DNA from 3 places in the Bacillus sp. JJ864 genome. Region 3 is predicted to be linked to each of the others. Evidence: riboswitches for the same ligand, from Rfam matches in the RefSeq annotation. Region 3 holds a riboswitch; each other region holds the start of a gene.
What was found. Region 3 has a riboswitch for cyclic di-AMP ahead of V7024_RS15045 (hypothetical protein). Riboswitches for the same ligand answer to the same signal wherever they lie in the genome.
Positions count from the first base shown of each region.

Region 1: it holds a riboswitch for cyclic di-AMP, as region 3 does, so the genes downstream of both, kdpA (potassium-transporting ATPase subunit KdpA) here and V7024_RS15045 (hypothetical protein) in region 3, are expected to answer to the same signal.
Region 2: it holds a riboswitch for cyclic di-AMP, as region 3 does, so the genes downstream of both, V7024_RS10235 (antibiotic biosynthesis monooxygenase) here and V7024_RS15045 (hypothetical protein) in region 3, are expected to answer to the same signal.

Region 1 is NZ_JBALLY010000032.1:16,510-22,611, forward strand. It holds gene V7024_RS06350 (response regulator transcription factor) at 1-468, opposite strand, end outside; gene V7024_RS06355 (DUF445 domain-containing protein) at 536-1,783, opposite strand; gene kdpA (potassium-transporting ATPase subunit KdpA) at 1,946-3,652, opposite strand; cyclic di-AMP (ydaO/yuaA leader) riboswitch at 3,742-3,881, opposite strand; gene V7024_RS06365 (DUF3995 domain-containing protein) at 3,994-4,416, opposite strand; partial or broken gene V7024_RS06370 (MFS transporter) at 4,508-5,677, opposite strand; gene V7024_RS06375 (DUF1697 domain-containing protein) at 6,056-6,102, shown strand, end outside.
Region 2 is NZ_JBALLY010000056.1:1,032-7,133, forward strand. It holds gene V7024_RS10225 (PcsB-like coiled-coil domain-containing protein) at 1-1,149, opposite strand, end outside; partial or broken gene V7024_RS24420 (methyl-accepting chemotaxis protein) at 1,956-2,474, shown strand; cyclic di-AMP (ydaO/yuaA leader) riboswitch at 3,008-3,147, shown strand; gene V7024_RS10235 (antibiotic biosynthesis monooxygenase) at 3,218-3,514, shown strand; gene V7024_RS10240 (hypothetical protein) at 3,563-3,769, opposite strand; gene V7024_RS10245 (D-arabinono-1,4-lactone oxidase) at 3,907-5,223, opposite strand; gene V7024_RS10250 (amino acid deaminase/aldolase) at 5,211-6,102, opposite strand, start outside.
Region 3 is NZ_JBALLY010000091.1:12,104-18,205, reverse strand. It holds gene kdpB (potassium-transporting ATPase subunit KdpB) at 1-346, opposite strand, end outside; gene kdpA (potassium-transporting ATPase subunit KdpA) at 360-2,027, opposite strand; gene kdpF (K(+)-transporting ATPase subunit F) at 2,047-2,127, opposite strand; gene V7024_RS15055 (signal peptide protein) at 2,124-2,228, opposite strand; cyclic di-AMP (ydaO/yuaA leader) riboswitch at 2,327-2,470, opposite strand; gene V7024_RS15050 (hypothetical protein) at 3,003-3,239, opposite strand; gene V7024_RS15045 (hypothetical protein) at 3,257-3,658, opposite strand; cyclic di-AMP (ydaO/yuaA leader) riboswitch at 3,752-3,896, opposite strand; gene thiD (bifunctional hydroxymethylpyrimidine kinase/phosphomethylpyrimidine kinase) at 3,990-4,811, opposite strand; gene V7024_RS15035 (thiazole biosynthesis adenylyltransferase ThiF) at 4,817-5,836, opposite strand; gene V7024_RS15030 (thiazole synthase) at 5,829-6,102, opposite strand, start outside.

The sequences.
Region 1 (6,102 bases), on a different contig from region 3:
AAGCTCTCTTTCTGTGAAAAGACTCGTATCTATTTTCGACTCTTCTTTATTTTCTTGTAAGTTTAATTTAATTTTATCAAGGACTACATCTTGCATCACAGTTTGTCCGTAATAGACACTTTTTAGCGCATCTCGAATACGCTCTGGATCATTATTTTTTAATAAATAACCTTTTGCCCCATTTTTCACTGCATCTAAAATGTATTCGTCATCATCAAATGTCGTTAAAATGAGCGGCTTTGTTTTTGTTTGTTCACAAATTAACTTCGTTGCTTCCACGCCGTTCATATTCGGCATACGCACATCTAAAAGCGCAATATCTACATCATATTTTTTGCAATACTCTAGAGCCTCTTGTCCGTCATTTACTGTTTCTAACACTTCAAATTCTTCGTATGTACTTAAAATAATCTTCATGCCTTCTCTAATAAATGAGTTATCATCAGCGATTATCACTTTTATTTTCATGGTTGTTAGCAAGTACTCCCTTACTAACATTCACATCCTTCCCCCATATAACTTTTCTTCTCACTCATTATATAATTGCTTTTAAACCTTCCAAAACTAACCCAATCATAAAGCCACAAACAGCACCATTTACACGAATCCACTGCAAATCTTTCCCTACATTATTTTCAATCATTTCAATTAGTGTCTGATCATCTAGCTTATCAAGATTTTCTTGTACAAGCTTTCCTATTTTAGAATGATTGTTTTCGACAAAGGTTACAATTTGCTTTTGCAACCAATCTTCCATTTTTTGAATCGTTACGGGATCTTCTTTTACTTTATTCATTTGCGTTATTAAAAATGAAAGAAGATATTTATCTGTAAACTCTTCTTTTTTAATAAAAGCAACTGCTCTTTCCTGTACTTGTTCCAACAATTCTGTTATTTTTTCACTAGCTTCCCAATTTGCAATCAAACTTTCCTTCCAATTCTCTAATTCCTGTAATACTGCTTCATTTTCCTTTACATGAATAAGTTCTTGCCGAATCTTCTTTAATATAAGTTGTCTTGTGCTATTATCGTGATTTTGTAAACTACTAATATTACTAATCACAAACTTCTGCAAAATGTTTCCGATCTTTTCTTCATCGACAATATTCATAAAGGATTTAAGCGTAAACTGTAAAAATCCATCTACTTTTATATTTTCCATCGCTTTCATGCCTAAACTTCCAAGCTGATAACGTGCTTCGTCTTGAGCTGTCCACTCTTTTGCTTTCACTAACATATAATCAAGTGTTTTTTCATCATATTCTTGTACAACTAATTGATCAATAAGGACTTGCAGTATATTTTCTGTGTTAATCGTATGCAAATACGTTTTTAATTCTTTTTCAATTACAGTAGCTAATTTTTCAGTATTAATTTGAAGGATTGCTTTTTCAGCAATTGTAACAATCCCTTTTTTCACGCTATCCGATTGTAACTCTCTTTCTGCAATTTGTAATACTACTTGTGCTAACTGCATCTCTTTTACTTTATTTGTTATACTTTCTTTCGTCAGCCAATCATTTTCCAGTGTGGAAACAAGTCCTTTCGTAATTCGTTTCCGATTTTTTGGTAGCAACGCTGTATGCGGAATTGGGATTCCCATCGGATGACGAAACAGTGCCGTAACTGCAAACCAATCGGCAAGCCCGCCTACTAAACCAGCTTCAAATCCACCTTGTATAATTCCACCTGCTACTGTTCCTTGAAACGGGAGTGTTGCGGCAAACCCCACTCCCATTACTCCAAGTGAAATTCCCGCTATATATTTTGATTGTAATGACATTCCATTTGCACATCCTTCTTTATGTAGAGTAAACTTTTCAATCTATAAAGCAATTACATTCTTCAACAAAAGCATATATCTATACTATAATGAATGCCATTAGAAACAACAAAGAATTCATTATAAAAACGAGAGGCTGACGCGCCCCTCGTCTTTATAATTTTATGATATTGTTAAAAATTCGGCAATTGGTCCAAGCACAAGCACCGGTAAAAATGTTAAAGCACCTACGATGAATATCGTACCAAGTAAAATCCCGCCAAACAAACGACTGTCGGTATGGAACGTACCAATCGTTTCAGGTACAATTTTTTTCTTTTTGAGTCCAACTGCAGCAGCAAGCATCGTAATGATACTAAAATAACGGCCAATATACATAACGAGACCTGTTGAAATATTCCAAAACGGTGTATTATCATTTAATCCTTCAAATCCGGAGCCATTATTCACAGCAGACGATGTATATTCGTATATAACTTGTGTTAAACCGTGAAAACCAGGATTCGAAATGCTATCTGTTCCGAAATGTGTTGAAAAGGCAATTGCTGCAGCGCCAAGAATAAGTAATGGCTGAGACACAATGGTAATAGCGATTAATTTCATTTCTTTTCCTTCTAATTTTTTATTAAGAAACTCTGGCGTACGTCCTACCATTAATCCAGCCAAAAATACGGCAATCATTGCATACATGATCACGTTCATGAATCCAACTCCAATCCCGCCAAATACAGTTCCTAAAAGCATATTTACGAGCGGGACCATTCCTCCAATTGGTGTTAACGTATCATGTGTAGTATTCACGCCCCCTGTCCCCGAAGCGCTTGTAACAGTTGCATATAAAGCAGAAGATATAACGCCAAGACGCATTTCTTTCCCTTCCATATTTCCTTGTGAACTTTCTATACCAATTTGATTTAATAGCGGATTTCCTTTCAATTCAGATAAGGCAAGTGTAGAAAACCCAACGATAAACAAAATAAGCATCGATACAAAAAACATTCTTCCTTGTTTCCGATTTCCAACCATTCGTCCGTATACAAACGGAAATGCCATTGGAATTAACATTTGCAGCATCATTTGCAGCACATTACTAATCATATTTGGGTTTTCAAAAGGATGTGCGGAAACTGTTCCAAAGAAACCGCCGCCATTATCTCCAAGTTCTTTAATAGCTAGTAAAGACGCTACTGGCCCGCGGGGAATTACCTGTTCCGTCCCTTCTAACGTTTTTGCGATAATTGTAGAATCTAACGTCTGCGGTGTTCCTAGTGCTAGAAAAATGAGCGAAGCTACAAATGAAATTGGTAACAATACCCTTATAATAGATTGAGCAAAATCAACAAAGAAGTTCCCAATTTTTTTACCTGCTAGCACACGAATAAACGTAATCCCAATCGCCATTGAAGTTGCAGGTGCTGCAAACATCATAAACGTTATCCCAGCCATTTGAGAGAAATAAGATAAATTACTTTCGCCCCCATAATGTTGTAGATTCGCGTTTGTCATAAACGTAATGGCTGTATGAAACGCTAACGTCGGCTCCATTCCCGGAAAATGATTTGGATTTAACGGTAACATCCCCTGTAACCGAAATATAGAATACACAACAAGAATAAAAAATAGATTCGTAATAATTAAACAAAACAAATAGCGCTTCCAGCTTTGACTATAGCCTTTAATGTCCGCTACTTTAAACAAAATTTTTTCTAGCGGACCAAATACCTTTTGAAATGGTCCCTTTTGCTGAAAAACATTGTATATGTAATCCCCCATCGGTTTTGCGACAACTACAAACAGACAAATTGTAATTAGACTTGTAAGCCAACTCACTCTTTTCCTCTCCTCTGTTATCTCTATATTTTTCTCCATTAAATATAGAGATAAGTTTAATTGTAAATTTTTACCATAGAGAGAATAAAAGAAAACACTAGGCCGCACCTAGTGTTTTTTACACACAAGTCCCCCCTCTCAAAACGCTGACGAGGTTAGCTGTCGGATTCGGACCTTGAGAGTAGCCCTACCTAAAAAGGATTCACCCCGAGTGACAAAGCACAAAATTGGTTCCCCCGCTCCTAAGTGGATTAAGCGATATTCGGCTGTAAAATTTTCCATTTGTCTGTTAATATACTCTTCTAAACTCTTATTGTAAAGAGAGAAAATACAAAAAAGAAAACTTCCCTTAACGAAAGTTTTCCTTCCACATACTACTCTCAATAAACCGCCACTACAAAAATAAAAGCGATATACAAACAAAGTGGACTGTATAACCACGTATCATACACCGAAAATTTTGTTCCCTTTACTTTTTTAAAGAATCCAACGTACTTCATATCACCAACTGCACGTAATAAGAAAACCCCAACTAAAACCATACATCCCCATTTTGTATAACGACTCGGATTCCAGAAATCCAAGTATCCACTTTGCGCTAATAGAATCATAGCAAAACATAGAATGGCAAGTGCCACTGCAAAAGTTCCTATTTTCCGCGGAACAAAAGCATATTCGTCGCTGTCCTTTTTCATCGGAAGAACAACCTTGCTTCCCCAAGACCCGCCACATCCCCAGTACATATGAATAAGGCTGATGAACACGAGTATGCTCGCACCTAAAATGATGAAAAATGATGCCATTGTATTCCCTCCTACTTGTACTTATGAAAAAATTTTTTCTCTTACTTTTCTATAGCCTATATAAGGAAACTATATAATGAAGAACTTTTCCTCATAACTTACGGATAGGACTAAAAAGTGCAATCATAACTTCCATAACCTTTGCAGCTGCTGCCAATGCAAATACTGCAACTGGATTATAAGCAGAAATGATCCCACCTACTAAAGCACCCAATGGCATAGCTAGACGAGTAAGTACTCGTGAGAAGCCAAGAACCCTTCCTTGCATATCGGTAGGCACTGTTTCTTGCCGGATTGATGCTACGATCGTGTTCCAAGCTATATTACAGATCATTGCAACGCCAAAAGCAATACCAGGTGCTAGCCAATATTTGCTCCAGATTGCATAAGTTAAGCCGATAGTACCTATACCTAGAAGAACAGGGATAAGAATTCCGCGTCGAATGTACCTTTCAAGTGGGACTGCAATCATGCTCCCTAAAAGTCCTCCAACTCCAATTAAAGTATAATTATAACCGCTTTGTTCAGCAGTTAAATGTAATGTTGAAAGCAAGTAATACATAAATACTCCTAGTACAGCACTGGCACCAAAATTACCAACCATAGCTTGTAGGGATAAAGCAAGGTTTAGCCGATTATTCGTCAGCCATTTCAGTCCTTCTTTCATATCTCTTGTTATGCCTTGTAATACATTACCTTCTCTAACGATGGCCTTATTTCCTCCTAATTCAGGTAAGAGTAATACTACAATTAAAGTAGCGGAAAAGGAGAAGACATTTAACCAAAGCGCGTTAAATCCTCCTATTATGACGATTGTCATTCCTGCCAATGTTGGACCTGCTAAACTAGCAATCTGATTAACCATTTGATATGCCGAATTCGCTTTTGTTAACTTTTGACCTGCAATATACGGAATTGCTGTAACAGTAGCTACATCAAATAACATGGATAAGACAGCTAAAATAAAAGAAATAACGTATAGATGCCAGAGTTGGAGAACCTCCAAAAAATGGAGAATTGGAACTAGTCCTACCAAGAACATACTTCCTAAATCAGCTATCCACATTAACCTTCGTCGATTACAGCGGTCTACCATTACGCCAACGATAGGACCAAATAAAACAATAGGTAATACACTAGTAGCAAAAAGCGAACTCATAACTATTGCAGAACCAGTCAACTCATAAGCAATTCAAGGAAGCGCAAACGTATAAAGAGCGTCACCGAGCCGAGAAATTAGTATACTAGAAACAAAAACCATATAAGAACTAGGTAAATGTGTGACTCTTGCTAACCACTTTTCACTAGTTCCATTCGAGGGCAACGATGAGTTGAACTTTCTTTCTTTTTTAAGGGTCAATCTTAGTCCTCCTTTCTGTATATAAATGTTATAACTTATTTAAATATCGCTATTCAGACAGGAATCACAAAATATTTCCGAATCTTACAAATTCTATTCTTAGTTTAACATAATTTTGAGTGAATCCCCTTACTCCAAAGATAGTGTAGCTAGACAGCATATGATAAGAAAATTTTGGAATATAAAACTACTATTTTTTTTGCGAAAAAAGGAGTCCTTCCCTAAATCAACGAATTTGTTAATTACAACCTAAAACAAAAAATGACTGAAGGTGACTGGATGGTAATTTATATCGCATTATTACGAGGTATTAACGTAAGTGGACA
Region 2 (6,102 bases), on a different contig from region 3:
AGTAACGCGAACTTTTTTTACGCCCCACTTACTAGATGCTGCTTTATCTGGAACGAAAACATCAATTTTATACCCTTGAATTGCACCACCAGTATCAGCAGCAATCGCTTCACCATATCCTTCTACCCATACACGTGATAATGGCGGAATAACTGCTGGATCAACTGCAATTAATTTTAAATTTGGATTAGCAGTTAAATCATATCCTCCATATCTGGAGTATACATGCTCTCCCGGCTGTTTCCCATTTTCTGCTGGATCGTTCGTATAAGCTGTAGCTGTTACGAAAATTTCACGTCCCCCGCCTTTTGCTGGCTTTTCTGGAACTGTATTGTTTACTGCCTGTGCTTGTGACTGTTCTTTCTGCGCTTTTTCACGATCTGCAGCTGCTTGTTGTTCACGAGCAATTGTATCTTGTACACCCTTCATATCTGCTTCAATCTTTGCTTTTTCTTGCGCAGCAAGTGTAAGCTGACTAGAAATTTGATTATATTTTGCTTGTACAGATTGTAAATTATCTTGACGTTTCTTTAAGTTTTCTTGTAAATCAGCTTGTGCTTTTGCTAATTTTTGTTTATCGCCCTCTAAAGACTTTTCTTTTTCATCAATTATCTTTTTATCGGCTTCAATTTGGCGAAGATCTTGTTCTTGTAAACGAAGAATCTCTTTATCTGCATCCATAATCGTAGAAACTGCAGTCATACGTTGCAGGAAATCTGCAATGTTTTTTGAATCTACAATTACTTCTACTACTAAACTTACATTTGAGCTGTCTTGAACAGAGACCATACGTTTTTTCATAATATCTTTACGCATAAGTACTTTTTCTTCTAAATTAATAATCTCTTGCTTTTTTTGCTCAATTTGTTTATGCGTTTCATTAATTTTACGCTGAATTGCATCTTGTTCTTCTTTATTTTTTGTAATTGTATTATTTAAGTCCGTTAATTCTTTTTGAATTCCTTCAATGTCTTTCATTACAGCTTGTTTTTCTTGTTCCTTTTGCTGCATGTCATTATTGTTATTTTGCAATTGCTGCTGCATGTTGTTTAATTTCTCGTCGTTTGACTCAGCTTTTACAGCAACTGTACCACTGAAACAAATAAATCCAGCTAATACAAGACTACTGATACGCTTAAAATAGTTCATAATCCGACTCCCTTCTCTTACATTTATACATGATTTGTTTTACAGTTTGTTTACAAACTCATTAAATACAGTTTATTTTTCATGACGAAATATAACGAATCATGAAAAAATTGTAATAAACTTATTCAAATATTTTTTAATTTTTATATAGATATATTTAAAAATAATGCTACAATTTCAATATAAAGTGAAAAATTTCTAAGTAGGGAGTTTCCTTATTCTTCATTGAACAAATCGGACTCTTATAATCAGTTTTCTAGTTATTCCTTTTTATTTATCTGAATTTTGGGATATTTTACCACCACTTGCAAGCAGCAGGATAAAATGAACTTTAAAAAATCTCACTACCTATTATGAAAATAAAATTACAGAAGCTTGGAGAGAAGACTATGTTTACAAAAAGCAAATCACTGGAAAAAGAAATTGCTCAGTTACAAAATCAAGTACAGGAATTAGAACATCAGTTACATGAGAAAGAACAAGAACACAAAAAGGTCATCACTTCATTACATGGAAACGTCTTAGCTATTGTCAGTGAACATGAAGAAGTCAATCGCCAACATCATACGCTACAAAATCTAGTTCAACAGTTAAGTGACTGTTTTAACAGCGTAACGACAAGTACAAACCGTTCCAACGAGCTGAACAATGATATGCTTCACAAAGAACAAGGGCTTATTCAAGCTATTGAAGAAATTGTAACATGTTCAAATGAAGGAAAAGATTCCGTTCATGGGTTACTTACTGTTATTAACAAATTAGGTGAGCAGTCACAACGTACGTCTAATAGTATGAATCACTTAAGTGAGCGCTCAAAAGAAATTGAACAAATTGTTGAAGTGATTCAAAATATTGCTGCTCAAACAAACTTACTTGCTTTAAATGCAAGCATTGAAGCTGCTCGTGCTGGTGAACATGGAAAAGGATTTGCAGTCGTTGCCAACGAAGTTCGAAAACTTGCTGAAAGCACTGCTGAAAGTACAAAAAATATTGGAGATTTAACAAAGAAAATTCAAGAAGAAATTGAAAAAGCATATGAAAATACAAAAGATAATCTTCACCTTGTTGATGAAGGTGTTGAAGTAAGCGCAGATACAAATGCAAAAATTGAAAACATCTTAACGATGGTACAAACATTACAAACAGGCGCTACAAATGTGATTGAATCAATCGAACAGCAAAAACATTGTAACGAAGACGTATTACGTGAGTTTACAAAAACACAACACATGTTCAAAAAAGTAAATGATACTCTAGTAAAACATATCAATGACTCTCAAAAAGTAGATACAAAATTATCTACAAGTCTAGAAGCACTAATTTGAACAAAGAAATAATAGAAAGCCTGAATCGATAGGTTCAGGCTTTTCATTATTCTGTATCTCACTTCATTTTTTGTAAAAAATTGTCGTTATCCTTACATTTACTCTGTTTTTTCTGAATAGTATTATATTTTATATAAAGTGAAACTTTAATCAGTGGGGGTTTTCTTCATCCCCCACTGATTATCAGCCCTCACCAATCGGGCTTTTACGGGCAGTTTATCTCCCACCTAACTTCTTTAGAAAAGCGGAAGCGGCTCGCTCAGAATCGCAGGACGCCCGCGCCCCTGACAGAGAGGCGCTTTTTGCCTCGTCCGAGGGGGCGAAACGACCGGAGATTCTAGCCGCTAGAGCTGGACAACAAAGAAATGTGGAAGTGGCTCGTCCAGAATGTGAGGGGGATGGAGCTTCTGACGTAGAGGTGTTTTTTACCTCGTAGGAAGAAGCGAAGCCACCGAACATTCTAGCCACTGGAACTGGACAATGCTTTTGCAGAATTTTGAGGTGGGAGTATTACTGCCCACGAATAGCGGGATAAATACTTTTTGCTGAATCCGTATGGAACGGAGGAACCGTTATTGTAAGCAATGGCTTACTAGGGGTGAATCATAACAGTAGGGTACCCTTCAAGGCCCGAACCCGACAGCTAACTTCGTAAGCATAACTGGAGGGATTACTTATGTTATGACTGAAGAAAAACGATACTTATCTTATTACTTTACTACTAAGAAAAAGAGGGATCCGTTATGTTCATTGTGACCAACATGCTTTATATAAAAAGAAATTGCGAAAAAGAAGTACTAACAACATTACAACAATATTACCCAACTCCTAATACGCTAGGTTTTATTAATATAGAAGTTTCCTATACAAAACATGAGAGGGATCATACAGAATTCTTCATTCGCACATTATGGAAAACGCAAGAGGATTATCGGGAATGGCTCACTTATAAAAAGAAATCTACTACTATTACGTGGCAGCAGCAAATTCAACCGTATATCATTTCTTCCAAGTCCAATGCAGCTCAGCTCCATCAGTAAACTAACAAAAAAAGCATGGAAGTCATATAACTTCCATGCTTTTTAAAATTAATATACTTTCTTTTCCTGACAGTATAAGTGAATCACATGTTCATTTTTCTGAAACACATCATGTGTTATATTAACAATGCTAAAATTACGTTTTTCTTGCTCTTTCTCATCTTTAAAAAAGACTTGTTCTCCTTCTTTAAATTGCCATGCACTAGTAAACGTTGTTACATACTCTCCATTTACTAAAAACATTTCATATTTCATCATTTGTGACCTCCCCCTTATCCCCGAATCAATTCTCAAAATTACTCTCATGCCATATCTAAATTATAAGCTGTTTAAAATGGAATTCAATATTATTCTAAACACTAAGTAGGATAACTATAGTTCTTATGGAAGTATCACTTTATGCCTTCATTAAACAAAAACATTTTTGCCAAATATGGATTTAAAAACATTGCTGTTGGATCTACTATTTGCCTCACCTCTAAAAAATCATGCAATTTTGGATATACTTGTTGCAACGTATCATATGTCATTGTATGCATTTTCCCCCAATGCGGACGTCCTTCATACTTTTGAAAAATCCGTTCTACTGCTTGAAAATAAGGAGTGTACTGCATCCCTTTGTACATATGAACCGCAATATAAGCAGAATCTCTTCCATATGACGGACTAAGCCAAATATCATCTCCTTTTGCATAGCGACATTCAATAGGAAAATGTACTTGAAATTTTTTTTCGTGAATGAGATGATAAATTTCCACTACTGCTTCTTTCATAGATTCTGCTGGAATACTATATTCCATCTCATAGAAACGGACATTACGAGCAGTTGTAAACACCTTATAACTTGGACCTACGATTTTGGTATTTGGTACTCCCTTTGCTGATAATTGACTAACACTTTTACTTATGGAAGGAAAAAAGCGACAGCTCTCTGATAACAATGCAAAAGCCATATTTTCGATTAAAGCTGTTTTGAGTTTATGCCACTTTAGTTCTCCTCCAACTTCTTTCGTTACGTTTGTAATTTTCACTTGAACATCTTCAGAATATGGAAAGATAAAGAATTCAAAATGACGATTCTTCTTATATTCTTCCAATTTACTCATAACAGTAGCAAATGATTCTTTTTTACTTTCATAAGCAAGAGAATATGCTGGAATGACTTTTAATTTAACTTTTACAATAATACCTAGCATACCAAGTGACAATTGAAACCCCTTCCAATATTGTGGATATTCTTTTTCGGAACACGTGATCACTTCTCCTGATGCAAGAACAGCTGTTACTTCCACAACTTGTGTTGCTAAATTTCCCAATGAAATCCCCGTTCCATGCGTTCCTGTACTAATTGCCCCAGCAATAGACTGTGCATCAATATCCCCTAAATTCTCTTGTGCATATCCGTTCTCTTGTAATATTTCACCTAGCTGAGACAGCTTTGTACCTGCCCATACTTCTACGATTAATGTTTGTGGATCAATCTCGCTAATCCCTTGTAATTCATCTAAAGAAATTAAAATCTCTTCCGTTTGAACAAGTGGTGTAAACGAATGCCCCGAACCAACTACACGAATACGCTTTCCAACTTCTTTTGCAAATTTTACAGCCTGAGCAACCCCTTCAATGCTTTTCGGATACATCGTATGCTGCGGTACTCCTTGTACATTCCCTGTCCAATTTCGCCACTGTCGTCCCCTTATAGAAAGCATTGTCCATCCCCCCGATATGTTCGATACTTTCCTACTACTTCACCACCAGAAATACGATATAAAAAAGAAAATCTTTCACATAGCTCCCCTGCTTTACTATGCCGAAACACAATCCCCTCCCCCATTCTTAATTGCTCTGTTCCTTCATAGTAAACAGGTGTTTGCACTTCACCTGCTCCTTCTAATGGAAGTAATTTTGCATCGCTTGGCATATACGGCTGCGGTTGCTTATCCTTTCCAGTCATTCCCGATGCAATATATCCTCCACCTAAACAGGTATAAACATGGGGTTCTGGCTGACGGACAATTGGTAATACAAATCCAACTGCTGGCTCAAATGCAATGTCTTTATAATAGTCAAAAAGTAGCGGAGAATAAAAAGCAGACCCAACCGTAATTTCTGTAACAGACTCATCTTGAACGGTTGTCTTTATACTCCCTGTTCCTCCGCCATTTACAAAACGTAATGAAATTCCTTTTTGCCCTAATGCTTGTACAATTAACCCTCGTCTGTTTGCAACTTCTCTTACTGAACGTCTTTTTAAATAAGAAACCACTTTATTTTGGAAGTTTTGTTTTGGTACATTATCCCCTACACCTGCAATCTGTGCTTCATAACCCATAACACCATCTATTTTCAAACAAGATGATTGTAAAACCCTATCAACTACTGGTAATACTTGTTCTACAGTACGTAAAGGAGACCGTTTTACTCCAAAATGAAAGCCCAAAAAACGACTGCTCATATCAATATCAAAACAAATACGAAACGTTCCTTCTACTTGCAATGCAATATGCTCCAAATACAGAATGTGCTCTTCGCAATCTACCATGCAAGTAATCTTGTATCCTTGTTTTGTAAGTATACTTATTTTCTTC
Region 3 (6,102 bases):
CTTGTGCTTTCCCACGTCCTTCTGCTAATGCTTCTGCAAAATTAGCAAACAAAACAGTGAATAATAGAATAAGAGAAACCGTTATATTGAACCACCCTGGGATACTACTAGATCCATTAGGTAAAAATGATAAAATTAATGTTAGGAAAAACCCTATTTCCACCACGAACATAATCGGATTTTTCACCATCACTCGCGGATTCAATTTTGCAAAAGATTCTTTTATCGCATTTGTAATAATGTCACGATCCATCGTTTTTGCTTGTCTTACTTCATTTTCGACTTCCGTTTTTGGTGATACAATCGATTGATTCGGTTGTTTATCTTTTACCACTACAGGTTTCATCATGTACCCTCCATTACTTCAATGTAAGAAATTCTGCAATTGGTCCTAACACTAACATTGGGAAGAACGTTAATGCCCCTACAATTACAATTGTTCCAATGAAAATACCGCCAAATAAACCGTTATCTGTTCGGAATGTTCCGATTGTTTCTGGTACTACCGTTTTCTCTTTTAATGAAGCCGCTACAGCGAGCATTGTAATTAAGCTAAAGTAACGCCCTGAGAACATCACGATACCAGTTGTAATATTCCAAAACGCCGTATTGTCTGCCAAACCTTCAAAACCGGAACCGTTATTCGCTGCCGAAGAAGTATATTCATATACAACTTGTGTCAAACCATGAAAACCGGAGTTTGAAATAGCATCTGTTCCGAGATGAGTTGAAAGAGCTAATGCTGAAAATCCTAAAATCAGTAAAGGATGAAATAGTATTGTTACCGCAATTAATTTCATTTCCTTTCCTTCAATCTTCTTCCCTAAAAATTCTGGTGTACGTCCCACCATTAATCCCGATATAAAGACCGCGATGATTGCGTACATAATAATATTGATAAATCCTGCACCGACCCCGCCGTATACTGTATTTAACATCATATTTACAAGTGGTACGAGTCCTCCGATTGGTGTCAACGTATCATGCATTGTATCAACAGCACCTGTTTCCGCTGCAGTTGTTACTGTTGCGTATAGTGAAGAAAATACGGTTCCAAAGCGGACTTCTTTTCCTTCTACGCTGCCTTGAGTATGCTGCATTCCCATTTCATTTAACGCTGGGTTTCCATGTAACTCTGACGTTACAATTGTTGTAAACCCCATTAAAAATACGATGAATAAAGAAACGAAAAGAACGCGTCCTTGTTTTTTATTCCCTACCATTCTTCCGTATGTGAATGGTAAAGCTGTTGGTAACAGCATCATAAGCATCATTTGTAAAATGTTACTGATTTGACCTGGGTTTTCAAATGGATGCGTTGAGTTTGCCCCGAAAAATCCTCCGCCGTTGTTCCCTAATTCCTTAATAGAAACGAAAGAAGCAACCGGACCACGTAATATACTTTGTTTCACACCTTCAATTGTATGAGCTGTAACTGCTCCTTCTAACGTTTGCGGTACACCAAGTGCAACGAAGATCAATGCTGCTATAAATGCAATTGGGAGAAAAACTCTCGTTAAAGCACGTGTAAAATCTACGAAGAAATTTCCAAGTTCTCTCCCTGCTAAACCTCTTATAAAAGCCATTACAATCGCTAATGTTGTTGCTGGTGCTGTAAACATTAAAAACGTAATTCCGATTAATTGTGATAAGTACGAAACACCATTTTCACCGCTGTAATGCTGTAAATTTGTATCTGCCATAAAACTAATCGCTGTATTAAAAGCCAGTGTAGGTTCCATCCCCTCAACATGAGCTGGATTTAATGGCAATACACCTTGCAGGCGAAGTATGAAATAAACAACAACAATCATAAATCCATTAAGCGCAACTAATGATAATGCGTATTGCTTCCAACTCTGGTTATAAGGTTTCACACCGGAAATTTTTAAAATAATATTTTCAAAAGGTCCGAACACTCTATCCAATTTGCTATTTCCTTGAAACGCCTTCTCTAAATAAATCCCGGTTGGCTTTGCAACAAGAACAAATAATAACATTGTGACCAAAACGGCAATCCAAATCATAATAAACCTTTCCCCCTAATTAAAACTTTTCTGGATTTAATAGCGCATAAACTAAGTACACAGTAAGTAAAGCAACAATAATTGATACTGCAATAGTCATTGCTTCTTCCCTTCCTTCACAACATGATCCGACCATCTTGCAAGACCAATCATTGATCCAACTAACACAATTAAAATTCCTATCATAGCGATATCTAACATTCTTCATCCCTCACTAAATGTAAAATTTTACCATCGAAAGCATAAAAAAGAACACTGAGGATCTACTCAGTGTTCGAAAATGAACAACACAAAAGTAAACCTCCTCTCCAAACGCTTACGAGGTTAGCTGTCGGATTCGGGCCTAAAGAGTAGCCCTACTTTCATCATGAAAGATTCACCCCAAGTGACAATGCACAAAATTGGTTCCCCCGCTCCATTTCTGGACTCAGCGATATCAGGTTGTTTTTTGGAAATTTTATGAACAATTTATGAATGTAAATATACTCCTCTACATTTCGCTTGTAAAGAGGTAAAATAACGAAAATATAAAAATATAAGACCTTTTAAACGCTTACATTGAGGATAAATACATCTTTATCATCTTTTTTCTTTGATTTTCTTCCTTTTTCATTATGTATACGTTCTTTTACAAGTGAAAAAAGAAGATTATCTCAATAAATCAAATACAACAGGACCCGTTTTCCTCCCTTTGTTTGAAACCTCGCACGTGGCAAAAAAAGGCCCTGACCGCTTCTATGCACGGCCAGGACCTCTCTCTAAAAAATGCAGTTTTATACCTTTTTTTCAACATGCACATCACTGCCACGCTGAATTCAATAGGACCCGCTACTTTGCTTGCTCCCTCTGTTTTATACTTCGCGCGTGGCACAAAAGGCCCTGACCGCTTCTATGCACGGCCAGAGCCTCTCGCCCATCTAAAAAAGAGGTTTTCATGCTAGTTTTTCAATTCATATTGATAAATAACCTTCTAAACTATAAAAAAGACCGTAAGTTACGACCTCGAATATATACTTGCACCAATTCTGCATGCTGCTTCTCATATTCGATAATATCTTGTTCTAAATATAAACGGATATCTTCTGGCGGAAGAATCACATATGGCTTCGGAAAGAATGGATCATGTTCTGCTAATTCATGTACTCGTTCTAACGATAGTGCCCAGCGCTTTGCTAACTCGCGGCAAAGTAATACTTTCATCGTTTCTTTCATATCCGATTCCTCCGCCCCTACTCTAAAGTCAAAAACGAAATATTATCACAAGTTGTAAACACCACTAATTTAATTCCAATCGTTTCATAGAGGTGCTTTGGATATTGTTTATTTCGCGTGACAACTGTAATAGGCGCGGTAAAAGAAGAGCGAATACGTTCAGCGAAGAAGCTAATTGTAGACAATTCATCTCCTAGTAAAATCGCTTTGTTAATTCCTTTGCATATGTTCACAATCATGCTCGGATCATCCGGACAACAATATGCTTGTTGAAACCCACATGCTTTCACTTCACTTACCACATGCTCACTTGCTGCAAAAATGACCATTTCACTTTGAAACGGTGCTAAATCCTTTAAACTCTTTACTTTCGCAGCTTCTCCTACACAAATGAGCGTGTACTCTTTTTCCTTATCCATGCACTAGATCCTCCTTCACATAAAAGAATTTTTCAGTATAGATTAAAATTCTCTTATGCTAGTCGGATCGATGAATTGATGTATTCACTTGCACCATCCTCTCTCAACACGCTTACGAAGTTAGCTGTCGGATTCGGGCTTTGAGAGTAGCCCTACCTTCGAAAAAGGATTCACCCCAAGTGACAATGCACAAAGTTGGTTCCCCCGCTCCAAAGTCTGGATTAAGCGTTCTTAAAAATAGATTCTGGCTGATATATTACTCCTAATTTTGGAAAAAGTAAACATGAAAAAAGCCAATTTTTTTAATTGGCTTTTCTAAAAATATATATATTTATGCACGTATATTTCTACGTCCATACGCAAAATGGTTCGTTGGTCCGTGACCGCTGCCTATGTTCAGCTCATCTTCAATTGCTATACTAATAAAGTTCTTCGCTTCACGAACTGCATCTACAGTTTCGCAACCTTTCGCGAGTCCTGCTGTTACAGCTGCGGCAAACGTACAACCGCTTCCGTGTGTTTGTATCGACGCAATCCGTTTACTTCTATACTCCATAAACTCATTTCCATCAAACAATAAATCAATTACTTCATTCCCTTGATACGCTGCATGTCCGCCTTTCATCACGACAAACTTCGCACCTAAATCATGCAATCTTTTCGCAGCTTCTTTACTGTCTTCAATCGTATGAATCTTCATTCCTGTTAATACTTCTGCTTCAGGAACATTTGGCGTAATTACCGTTGCAAGCGGCAATAAATGTTCTTGTAATGCTGCTACAGCTTCTTGTTGTAATAACGATGCTCCGCCTTTTGCGATCATAACAGGGTCTAGTACAATATTATTCCATGAAAATGATTTAATATTTTCAGCTACGATTTTAATAATCTCACTACTAAATAACATCCCAAGTTTCACTGCATCTGGCGTTAAATCCGTACCGATAGAATGTAACTGCTTTTCAATTCCTTCTACAGGAACAGGATACACCCCTTGTACACCAAGCGTATTTTGGGCCGTAATCGTTGTAATAGCTGTCATTCCGTACACACCGAGCTCTTGAAATGTTTTTAAATCTGCTTGAATCCCCGCACCGCCGCCGCTATCAGAGCCAGCAATCGTTAATGCTTTATTCACTCTCATTTCACTCACCCTTTTTAACCAAAGTAACGATGATAAATCGTTTTTGCTTCCGCTATATCCTTTGTCCCATGCACAAGCACACGGCCGTCTTGAAATGCTACTAACCGTTTATTCTCAACAGAAAACGATAATAAATACGGATTCACTGTTAAATCCGTTACACGGTTTTGCAGCAGATTTTTATACATAGACAAATGAATCTGCTCTTTATGCGGCGGACGAATTTGTACTGTATTTCTACCGCATAAAACAGCCGCCCTGGAAGTATTCTCCTTGCTTAAATACGGATAAACGGCTTCTTCTCCGCACGATAAGCAGTGCTTGTTTCGCAACTTTTGTACATTCATGCATGAATATTCATTTTTCCACACATCAAATGACACAAGCCCCTCACGAAGTGCCTCGTAATCTTCTACTAAAACCTTTAATGCTTCCGCAACTTGATGTGAGACAACAATAGATACAGCAGGCGAAATAATCCCCGCTGTATCACATGTCACTCCCCCAAGCGGGATCGACTGCAATAAACAAGATAGGCACGGCGTCTTTCCTGGTAAAATCGTATAAGAAAGACCGTAACTCCCAACACAAGCTCCGTAAATCCATGGAATAGAATGCTTTTGCGATATATCATTTACAATAAACCGTGTCTCAAAGTTATCTGTTGCATCGATGATGAGATTTACACCTGTAACAAGTTCTTCTAGTTCTTCTGCTGTTACATCTTGCACATAAGTTTCTACAACTACATCGCTATTAATGGCTTGTAAGCGCCGCTTAGCTGCCACTGCTTTTGGTAAATGATTTTCTACATCTTCCTCGCAGTATAACTGTTGGCGCTGCAGATTACTCCAATCAATGTAATCACGATCAACAATCGTCACTTTGCCAACTCCAGCGCGAACGAGCATCTCTGCATTTGCACTACCAAGCGCTCCCACGCCGATTATAAGTACATGTTTTTCTCTTATTTTGTTCTGTCCCTCTTCCCCAATTGGAGAGAACAACACTTGACGAGAATACCGGCTATTCAAGGATACTCATTCCTTCTAACGGGCTACTTGCGGCCCCGCAGCGCTTACGTGCAATACGTCCTGCTTCAAACCCTAATCTTCCTGCCTGAATACTAAGCTTCATTGCTTCTGCCATTTTCACAGGATCTTTTGCCCCGGAAACAGCTGTATTTAACAACACGCCTTCTGCACCTAATTCCATCGCAAATGCTGCGTCAGCCGGACTACCAATGCCCGCGTCAACAATAACGGGAACAGTTGCTTGCTGGATAATAAAACTTAAATGT